One region of the Pseudoalteromonas sp. ECSMB14103 genome, then DNA from elsewhere that is predicted to be linked to it. Evidence: predicted binding sites of a transcription regulator. Region 1 holds the regulator's gene; the other holds the start of a gene.

Region 1 (5,595 bases):
AGGCAACGCTAGCTCAACAATGGCAACGCTTGCAAACGTACATATTTGCATAAAAGTACAAAAAGAAGCCTGTTCGTTAGGCTTAGCCCCTACAGCAAGCACAACAGCAACACTTGCAATGGGCGATGCCATGGCGGTTGCACTGTTAGAAGCTCGCGGTTTTACAGCTGATGACTTTGCGCTATCTCACCCCGGCGGCAGTTTAGGTAAACGTTTACTGCTGACCCTAAAAGATGTCATGCATAGCGGTAAAAACACACCTATTATTAACGTTACTCAAACTATAAAAGATGCACTGATAGAAATGTCGGCAAAAGGCTTAGGCATGACAGCCATAGTTGATTCTCAGCAACAACTTGTAGGGCTCTTTACCGACGGTGATTTACGTCGTATTTTAGAACAACGAATTGATATACATACAACACAAATAGATGTTGTAATGACCAAGTCCTGCACAACGGCAACGCAAGATATTTTGGCCGCTGAAGCACTTAATATTATGGAGCAAAAGCGTATTAATGGTTTAATCATCGTTAATGAGCAAAACCACCCTATTGGTGCATTAAATATGCAAGACTTACTAAAAGCAGGAGTATTATAAATGCAATTTGAAGAGCTCTATCAACCATTGAGTGAAGACGCAAAAGCACGTGCAAAAAAAGTAAAGCTACTTATTTGTGATATTGATGGTGTGTTTTCTGATGGTCGCATTTATTTGGGTAACCAAGGCGAAGAGCTCAAAGCATTTAATACAAAAGATGGCTTTGGCATTAAAGCGCTAATTAATAGTGGCTTTGAAGTTGCGGTAATTACAGGACGCCACTCAAAAATAGTACAACAGCGTATGACAAGCTTAACAGTACAACATATATACCAAGGCCAAGAAAATAAATTACTCGCTTACGAAGAACTAAAAACAAAGCTCAATTTAAATGATGAGCAAATTGCCTACATTGGCGATGATGGCCCAGACATGCCAGTGATGGAGTTAGTAGGGTTTTCTGTTGCAGTAAATGACGCACATCCGCTAATAAAACGTTTAGCACATTATACAACACAAATGCCAGGTGGCTTTGGTGCAGTGAGAGAACTAACCGACCTGCTAATGCTTGAAAATAACAAACCTTTGACCACAAAAGGGACTAGTTCATGAATGCAGCGCGCATAATATTAAGCGTTTTATTCATCAGCTGTATGGTTTGGCTTTGGTACCCTTATTTTACACAAGTAAATTTACCACAACAAACCGAAGCAGACATAATTGCAAAGCCAGATTACACAGCCATAGAGCTAAAACAAACAGCGTATGACGAAAATGGGAAAATCAGCCATAAAGTAACGGCAGCGCGAATGGAGCTATATCAAGAATTAGGGTTTACCTTTTTTGATAAACCTATTTTTACGCTATACAACAACAAGCAAACATGGCGAATTAACGCTAATGAAGCAACATTGTACGAAGGCAGACAATTAATATTAGAAGGTAACGTTGTTGCTAGTAATTTAACTGATAACGCAATGATAGATAAAATTAATGCTGATAACATTCAGGTAGATATAAAATTACTAACGATGCAATCAGAGCAGCCTGTCATTGTTACAGGGCCCAATTTAAAAATCACCGGTAAAGGCTTAGAAGCCGATTTAAAAACCGAAGTGATAAAATTAATTAACCATACGCGAACTATTTATTATGACCAATAAACTATCAACACTCTTTATTATTCCAACATTTTTACTTGCATTAGGTACTAATGCCGCTGAACCAACAGCGCCAATTTCTGCAAATCAAATTTCGATTAGTGCGGATAAACAAGAGGGTCAACTAAAAGAAAACGTAGGTATCTTCGAAAAAAATGTTGAAATTATTCATGGCGACAGAAAAATTACCGCAGACCGCCTTGAGGTTCACAAGCGCGATGAGCTAGGCGACAACAAGCAATTGTTAATAGCTACAGGTAAGCCTGCTTATTTTGAAGAAAAACAAGCCGACGGCACAATAATGCGCGCCAGCGCTAATGAAGTTAGATACGATGTTTCAACGCGTTTTTTAACATTAATTGGAGATGCAGAGATATCTCAAGCTGGGCAAAAAATGAATGCTAAAAGCATTACCTACGATATAGAACAGCAGCTTATTAGCGCCGAAAAAGATGAAAGCTCAACTGACCGTGTACACACTATCTTAGTGCCTGTGGAGCCTAAAAAAAATGACAAAGGCCAACCATGAGTACATTAAAAGCAGAGCTACTAGCCAAAAGCTACAAAGGCCGTGAAGTTGTAAAAAATGTGGGCTTAGAAGTTAAAGCTGGCAGTATTGTAGGCTTGCTTGGGCCAAACGGCGCAGGTAAAACAACAACCTTTTACATGATTGTAGGCTTAGTCCCTAGCGACAAAGGCAAAATATCTATCGATGATAACGATATTACGCTTTTACCTATGCACAGTCGTGCTAGATTAGGCATAGGCTACTTACCACAAGAGTCGTCTATATTCAGAAAATTAACAGTGTATCAAAACTTAATGGCTATTTTAGAAACTCGAAAGGAGCTCACTAAACAAGCCAGAGAAGATACATTGAATAATCTATTAGATGAATTTAGCATTCAACACATTCGCGATAGCAAAGGTATGGCATTATCGGGCGGAGAACGTCGCCGAGTAGAGATTGCACGTGCTTTAGCCGCAGATCCAAAGTTTATTTTGCTAGACGAACCATTTGCCGGTGTTGACCCTATCTCAGTATTAGATATTAAAAAAATTATTGAACACCTGAAAAACCGTGGGATTGGCGTATTAATAACAGACCACAATGTAAGAGAAACCCTTGATGTTTGCGAAAAAGCCTACATTGTTTCTCATGGGGAACTGATTGCTTCTGGTACCCCTGAACACGTATTAAATGATAAAACTGTACGCGATGTATATTTAGGCGAGCAATTTAGGCTGTAACATTTACGCCTTATTTATAAGCATCTGCTAGTATTAACTATAACAACTTAAAAGGATTGTTAGAGATACATGAGGCAATCACTACAGCTGCGCATGGGCCAGCAACTTACAATGACACCTCAGTTGCAACAAGCTATTCGCTTGCTGCAATTAAGCACATTGGATCTTCAGCAAGAAATACAAGAAGCGCTCGACAGCAACCCATTACTTGAGGTTGAGGAGCAAGACTATGCCGATGATCTTGCGGGCAAAAATGAGCAAAAAGCAGATAACGATGAAGTTACAGTAACCGTATCTGCAGATGAAGCCCCTAGCGAGTATGAACAAGACAGTGGTGAAGCGCTTGCTAAAGATACTGTAAGTGACGACATGGCAATGGACGTTAGCTGGGATGAGTACATGAGTGCAGCCCCTGCATCATCTTCAGGACCAATGCCTGAAGATGAGTCTATATATCAGGGCGCATCAACTGAAACGCTTCACGAATACTTAATGTGGCAATTACAATTAACGCCATTTAGCCCTACAGATGAAGCCATTGCTATTGCTATTGTAGAAGCGGTGGATGATTCAGGCATACTGACACTCAGTTGCGAAGAGATTTTAGAGAGCTTTAATCAAGATAACGATGATGACGTTGAGGTTGAACTTGACGAAATAGAAGCGGTATTAAAGCGCATTCAGCTATTTGACCCAGTGGGTATTGCGGCACGTAGCTTACAAGAGTGTTTGTGTATTCAGTTAAATCAATTTGATAAAGGCACGCCTTTTATTGATGAAACAAAAATGATTTTAACCGAGCACATTGATTTGTTAGCTGCTCGTGACTACCGTACATTAATGAAAAAAACGAAGCTCAAAGAAGATGAGCTTAAAGAAGTAATGACACTTATTCATACGCTCAACCCTAAGCCTGCAGACACAATAGTACGAGAAGAGTCTGAGTATGTAATACCTGATGTGTCAGTTAAAAAAATTAAAGGCCGCTGGATTGTAGAGTTAAACCCAGACAGCATGCCAAAAATTCGTGTAAACAGCCAATATGCAGCGATGTCGCGTACAGTTAAATCAAGCGGCGACAGTCAATTTATTCGCTCACATTTACAAGAAGCTAAATGGTTTATAAAAAGCTTAGAAAGTAGAAATGATACACTTTTAAAAGTAACTAACTGTATTGTTAAACAACAACAGGGCTTTTTTGAACACGGCCCAGAAGCCATGAAACCGATGGTTTTAAATGATGTTGCCGAAATGGTAGAAATGCACGAATCAACAATTTCGCGCGTAACTACGCAAAAGTATATGCACACACCGCGTGGAATATTTGAGCTTAAATACTTTTTCTCAAGCCACGTAAGTACCGAAAATGGTGGAGAATGTTCATCTACGGCAATACGTGCACTTATTAAAAAATTAATCGCAGCAGAAAACTCAGCAAAACCATTGAGTGATAGCAAAATTGCGGATATATTGGCTGAGCAAGGAATTAAAGTAGCGAGACGTACAATCGCAAAATATCGCGAATCTCTGGCTATTCCACCGTCAAATCAGCGAAAGAGCCTGATCTAAGACGCTAAACAAAGAGGGTAATGCTTATGCAACTAAATTTAACTGGTCGTCATGTAGAACTAACTGATTCATTAAGAGACTATATAAATACCAAATTTGCGAAGCTAGAAAGGCACTCTGATCATATTAATAATGTTCATGTCATTCTTGATATAGAAAAACTAAATCAAAAAGCAGAAGCAACTATTCATGTAAGTGGTGCTGAATTATTCGCATCCACTGAACATCAAGATATGTATGCAGCTATTGATTCATTGATTGACAAGCTTGACCGTCAAGTAATTAAACACAAAGAGAAGCTTGCTCGACACTAATATGATGAAATTAAGTTCACTTATATGCCAGGACTGCAGTAAAGCTGCGGTCCTTTTTAATAGTAAAAAAAGAATTTTAGAGTTTATTAGCGAGCTGGCTCACGATAAATTTCCGTATTTATCTCAACAGGATATTTTGGGCGCTTTATTAACCCGCGAAAAGCTAGGCAGCACAGGGATAGGCAGAGGTATTGCTATTCCACATGGCCGAATGAGCGGCGCACAAGAACCTTTAGCATTGGTGTTAGTAAGTGAAACACCGATTAATTTTGATGCTATAGACAACCGCCCTGTTGATATTTTTGTTGCACTCATCGTACCTGAAGGCGATAACCAACAGCATTTAAAGACGCTAGCAACGATAGCTGATAAACTAAAAAATAAAGAATTTTGTAAGCAGCTTCGCTGTGCTAAATCGGATGCTGAGTTGTATCAAATTATTGTTGACCAATCGTAACAAATTTAAAGGGTGATTAATGGAGTTGATTATCATAAGTGGCCGTTCTGGTTCTGGTAAGTCGGTTGCTTTGCGCGTTGTTGAAGATCTAGGTTATTATTGCGTAGATAACATTCCAGTAAATTTATTACCTTCTTTAATTAGAAGCGTTTCTGATAACTACGATAAAATTGCCGTTAGTATAGATGTGCGAAATTTACCAAAAGAGCAAGATGAATTTAATCACATCATCGAATACTTACCGGGTTTTACAAAACCAACGCTGTTCTACTTAGACAGTGAAGATCAAACCCTTATTAAGCG
Region 2 (5,595 bases), on a different contig from region 1:
GTACTGCCAGCTGCTGCATACTTGCCATATCAGCTCGCGAACCTGTTTGCATATTAGCAAAGTGGACATCATTCAACTCTAACTTTAGTGCAGGAAACACACTAAGCGTTTTGTCACCATTAATTGTTAGCGTTCTTCCCGTCGTTTTTTGAACTTCCTCTGATACTTTATTAAAAATGGTATCGGTAGGAATTAAAAAAGGCGCTGCCACAATTAAAGCAATACAGAGTAAGAGTATTACACCAAAAATTTTGAGTAAGGTTTTCATGTTCGTCCTTTAAGCGGTCAAATTATGTTTTTATCATAGCGAGTGTTAAGCCTAAAAGCATTGCTGTAGATAAAAAAAGCTCATAAAAGCAGTTTACTTATTTCATATGAATCGTTCCTGAAACATTTTGATACCTTTAGGTTACAAGAAATCAAATACTATTACAGGATGAATACTATGAAACAACAAGATATTAAAACAGAAGAACAATTTATGAGACAAAATATATGGTTTTGTATAAGCGCTGGCGTAGTTTGTTTACTTCTCAGTGTTTACTCACTAACTAACCATAATATAGAAGAGATGATAGTTGTTGGAATGAGCGTTTTATTTTATATGGTTGTAACTGCTATTTTTATGATTAAAGCAGACTTCCCATTAAAAATGTATTTTAAATATGCATATAAAGATGAGTTTCTAAACAACATTGACATTAATGCCTATAAACATACAAGTTTTGCATTTGGATTTTGCCTTATCGCCGTTTTTTATAAAAGCGATGAAATACCTAGCGAGGTTTCGCATGCAACTATGGCAATACTTTATCTCAGTATCATGCTTTTGGTATATGGTGCTTCATTACTTTGGCAGAGCCGTGATTAGGAGTCAAAGTGCAAAATAACATAGCAAAATTTCGTAAAGAGGCAGGGCTTTCGCAGCAAGAACTTGCCGATGCTATAAGCGTATCGCGTAAAACAATAAGCACTGTAGAAACAAATCGATTTACGCCATCGGTCATTATAGCCCTTAAAATCGCAGCTCATTTTCACGCATCAGTTGAAAGCCTCTTTATATTAGAAGAGACTGATTAATAACCGAGCTGGTTAGATTACCCCCGATTTTAAACACCATAATAATGCAGCGCGCAGGACAGCGCTGTTGTTATTAGTGTATTTGAGCTAAAATAAACAATGCTAATACATATATATAAATCCGGAGTATCTACAAGGCATGAAAAAACTGCTAATTTCACCGTCAAAAATGACACTAGGCGAGCAAGAAAATCAAATCTATCAGAACATTCTGAAACAATCTTCAGAATTAAGCCTTAACCTTATGGCCGTGAAAGTAGAAAACCATCCTGATGATTTTTTACCTTGGTGTTACGAGCTATTAAACGCAAGCAGAGACCGTATTAACTACGATTTACTTGAGCCGCAACAGCTACCTGTTCTTAAAAAACTGCATGATCAGCTTATTTCGGCTATCAGCTTTTTACAAGTTAAAACGCTTCGTGTAGCCCCTTGGCCTGTGGTAAGTGTATTTATAGAGCAACACAAAGATGTTATTGCACTTGATGAACAACTTCGTTTAGCAAGTTACGTAAAAAGTATTCGTGAGCAATCATTAAAAGACATGATCCCTGAAGACCTTCTTGCTTTTACTGGCAAGCATATGGCTTCACTTGATCCAAGCACTTACGATTTTGATGTTGAGTGGTTTGCATCAACTAAGAGTGCTAAAGTTTTCCACCAACTCATTGGTGATTTACCGGGTGCGTTTGATGAAGCACTGGCTAATATTCCTCTTGAAGGTGACATTACCCATTACGAGTACCAACAGTTTGTAGCTGCTTATAGCAAAATATTTACTGATAGCAGTGAAAAGCCAACACTTGCTCCGGCAACAAGACTACTTGCAATGCGTCGCCCTGATATTTTTACGCCAATTACAAATAGCCGTTTAGACGCGTTATGCTCAGCGCTTGCGGTTACTAAACTCAAAAATAGTGATTTTGAGCGTTACTGGCAAGATATTGTAAAAGGCATTCAAGCTATGTCATGGTACAAAATGGCAAATGCTTCAAATGAACTAGAAGAGCAATTAGTGTCAATTAAAGCGCTTATTCCGTGCTTCTTTTACTACGCGGATAACAAAACACCAGATAGCTCTAACTATATTAAATTACTTAATAAACCAAAGCGTAGCACCACTAAAACGGGTAAAACACAACGCAGAGGTAAAGAGTCTGCTGAAATTTTAGTTGACCGCGCTTTGGCTGCCGATGATATTCCTGAGCATATTCGTAGCAAACGCGACTCAATAATCAGCGAAGTTCAAAAAGGTCGCAGTGTAAACGAAACAATTAGTCTAATGCGCACCATATTTGGCTAAATAATTCTAAACAAGCTGTACTTTCATGGTGCAGCTTGATTATTTTATGCACCAGCGATGTGCGATAGAATATTTCTTCCTCATAATCTAAACCACCCACCCCAAACGCAAGCCATTGTTAATAAATAATAAAACTTAAATCTTAAACAAAATAAATCAAGCTGGCACACACAGTGCAATTCTATTCTCAGTTAAACAATAAAAACGCATAAATCAAAAGGCTACGGTACTTCATAATAAAAAGCCTTCCTATGCAAAAAATCATATAACGGGAAATGGAACATGTTAAAACTAAAAAAAACAATCGCTTTTAGCGCCGTGGCATTAATGGCTGCAACGTCACTTACATCAACAGCAGTAAATGCTGAAGTATCTGCGAATGTAGCAGCTACCTCAAATTACTTATGGCGTGGACAAGAACAAACTGGCGGCGACGCTGCTATTTCTGGTGGTATTGATTACGCTGACGAATCTGGGTTTTATGCTGGTACATGGGTATCTAATGCATCTTGGGCTGACGAAATGACCTACGAGCTAGATTTTTACGCAGGCTTTGGTGGCGATATTAGCGAAGGTGTTAGCTACGATGTAGGTTACATTTATTATGCTTACCCAGACGCGGCATCAAGCGCAGATGCTGATTTTTCAGAAATTTACGGTAGCATCAGTGTTGAAGGCTTTACCTTTGGTGCATCAGTGCTTGCTACTTCTGCTGCAAGTGGCGACGGTACAGACTTTGGCGACTCACTTTATTTGACAGCTGATTACGGCTTTGCCGTAGGCAGCAATGGTACAGAAATGGCTTTACACATAGGTCATTATTCTGGCGATTTTATTGGTGACGAAGACATTATTGATTACGGTGTGTCTGTATCAAAGGATGGATTCACATTTGGCGTATCAGACACTGATATGGACGAGTCAGATGTAAAAGTTTACGTTGCTTACGCTGTAGACTTCAGCCTATAAACAAACATGTGTTACTTGCTGCAACTGAAGGGCCATTTGGCCCTTTTTTTTATACTTAAGCAAATTTGTTTAAGTATTCATGATTGTATAACTGGAAGGCAGGTTCTTACTATATTAGGTTAAATTGGACTTTTCAAAGCTTAGCCTTTTGATTATTAAGGACAGTAAAAATGAAACCGAAAGTGGTGATAAAAAACTAAAAGCATTGTATATCGCAACAGATAACCCTAGCGGTCTTAGTTTATCTGATAGCTAATTAAATAAATGGCTGTATTTGCATTAGATACAGCCATAACAACGTGATTATTAAGCTCCACTCCTTATGGCTCAATCATATTAAAACCACTTCGCAACTATAGAGCTTAACAATACGTCTTTTATTAATTACTTTTATAATGCCCACCCTTGTTAACAATCGGTTACAATTGAATAAAATTAGTACATACTTTTTCCTATATTATTAATCTATCCATTGGTATCAAGTGTTTACCAAATCACATATAGGTTATTAAGGAATAATAATGAAATCACCTAACGCATTTAGCGCCCTACTCGATATTTACATTAGCCCAAGCAAAGCTTTCAATGGTGTTGAGCACGCCAAAGGTTGGTCATGGCTTGCTTTTATAGCAATCTCTTTAGTTTCAATGGCGAGTATTTATATTTTTTATTCTACCGTTGATATGCAGTTTTTGATTAACGAGCAATTTGCAGCTGCAAGTGTTGATGCAACAATTGGCGAGCAAAAAATGATTCGCCAAAGCATTGAACAAAACGCCGGAATACAAGTATGGGTTAGCATGATATCAATCGTATTAGGTACTGCAATCATAGCCGCGATAATGGCTGTGTATTATATGCTCATTGCTAAATTAGACCCAGAGTCAGAGCACAGCTATGGTGCTTGGTATGGTTTTACTATTTGGACAATAATGCCAAATATTGTTCTGAGTTTAGGTACGATAGCGCTTGTACTTAGTGCAAGTACCGATCAAATATCTCAAACAGCAGTATTTAACTTTGATTCAATTAATCAGCTTGTTGTTGGGTTAGAACCTAGTAGCGCATTTTATACATTACTAGAATCATTAAAGCTAAGTAGTCTTTGGGGGATTGGACTAGGAATGGTTGGCTTAAAATGTTGGACAAATTTTTCAACAAATAAAGCGTTACTTTTCTCGGCGCTTCCAACACTTGTTATTTTTGGTATTTGGGCAATTATTGCTGCAATGTAATTAATAAGCAGAGGTATTTTACCTCTGCGCTACTTATTCACGGACAGATGTATATATGAAAAAAGCAATAATAATAACGATAGCTATAGTCGCTTTTGTAGGCCTAATCGTCTCTAAGCAGGTGACCGGTGATAAAAAGCAAGCCCAAGTGAATATTGCGCAGGTTGAGCAAGGGAATATTGCTGATTCAATCATGGCGTCGGGCAATCTAGTTTTTAATACCCAAGTGCAATTGCGCTCTGAGGTAACTGGTCGTGTCAATAAGGTATTTGTAGAAGAAGGGCAAAGCGTTAAGCAAGGGGATATTTTAATGCGCCTTGATACAACGGCCTTCGAATCAGAAGTAAACCGAAACCAAGCCGTTCTACGCGCTACCGAAATTGAAATAAAACATAGCCAAACTCGCCTTGCTAATTTAGAGCGCCAATTAAAAAGGCAAAAAGAGCTATACGATGTTGGATTAGGAAATCAAGAAAGCTTTGAAAATATCGAAAGTGCTCGCGATCTAGCAAAAATAGATATCGAATCACGCAAAGAGTCATATAACCAAGCGCAAGCGTCGCTTCAAATTGCACAAGATCGCCTAAGTAAAAGTGTATTTAGAGCGCCAATGAGTGGCTTACTGGCATCGGTTAATATTAAAGAAGGTGAAACAGTTATTGCAGGCACAACTAATATTATTGGTTCAGACCTTATGCTTGTTGCCGACCCTAGCGCTATTTTAGCAGAGCTTAGAGTTGATGAAACAGATATAGCCAGCATAAAACTAAATCAACAAGCTGATATTTATGCCGCAGCCTACCCTAACAAACCATTTAGCGGCAAAGTGATTAATATTGGTACATCAGCTAAAAACCAACCAGGTTCGCAAGGGCTTTCTTTTAGAGTTAAAGTATTATTAGACCCAACAGATCGCCAACTTTATGCGGGTATGAGTTGCCGAGCAGAAATTGCCACCAGTATTGCCGAAAATGGTTTAAAGCTCCCTATTGAAGCAATACAAAAAGA

Evidence for each region. Region 1 encodes sigma-54, which starts transcription at its own class of promoters, with help from an activator protein. Its sites were predicted from a motif close to GTTGGCACGNNNNTNGNNT; they were not measured.
Region 2: a site for sigma-54 is predicted at 2,544-2,562, ahead of RF53_RS17265 (TorF family putative porin). Genes of this name have one in related genera too.

The regions. Positions count from the first base shown of each region.
Region 1 covers NZ_JWGY01000001.1:248,006-253,600, reverse strand. The annotation lists gene RF53_RS01125 (KpsF/GutQ family sugar-phosphate isomerase) at 1-601, shown strand, start outside; gene kdsC (3-deoxy-manno-octulosonate-8-phosphatase KdsC) at 602-1,153, shown strand; gene lptC (LPS export ABC transporter periplasmic protein LptC) at 1,150-1,704, shown strand; gene lptA (lipopolysaccharide transport periplasmic protein LptA) at 1,694-2,230, shown strand; gene lptB (LPS export ABC transporter ATP-binding protein) at 2,227-2,952, shown strand; gene RF53_RS01100 (RNA polymerase factor sigma-54) at 3,022-4,521, shown strand; gene hpf (ribosome hibernation promoting factor) at 4,548-4,835, shown strand; gene ptsN (PTS IIA-like nitrogen regulatory protein PtsN) at 4,840-5,292, shown strand; gene rapZ (RNase adapter RapZ) at 5,312-5,595, shown strand, end outside.
Region 2 covers NZ_JWGY01000013.1:101,302-106,896, reverse strand. The annotation lists gene RF53_RS17285 (AsmA family protein) at 1-268, opposite strand, end outside; gene RF53_RS17280 (hypothetical protein) at 446-871, shown strand; gene RF53_RS17275 (helix-turn-helix transcriptional regulator) at 880-1,080, shown strand; gene RF53_RS17270 (hypothetical protein) at 1,220-2,383, shown strand; gene RF53_RS17265 (TorF family putative porin) at 2,666-3,352, shown strand; gene RF53_RS17260 (YIP1 family protein) at 3,874-4,587, shown strand; gene RF53_RS17255 (efflux RND transporter periplasmic adaptor subunit) at 4,643-5,595, shown strand, end outside.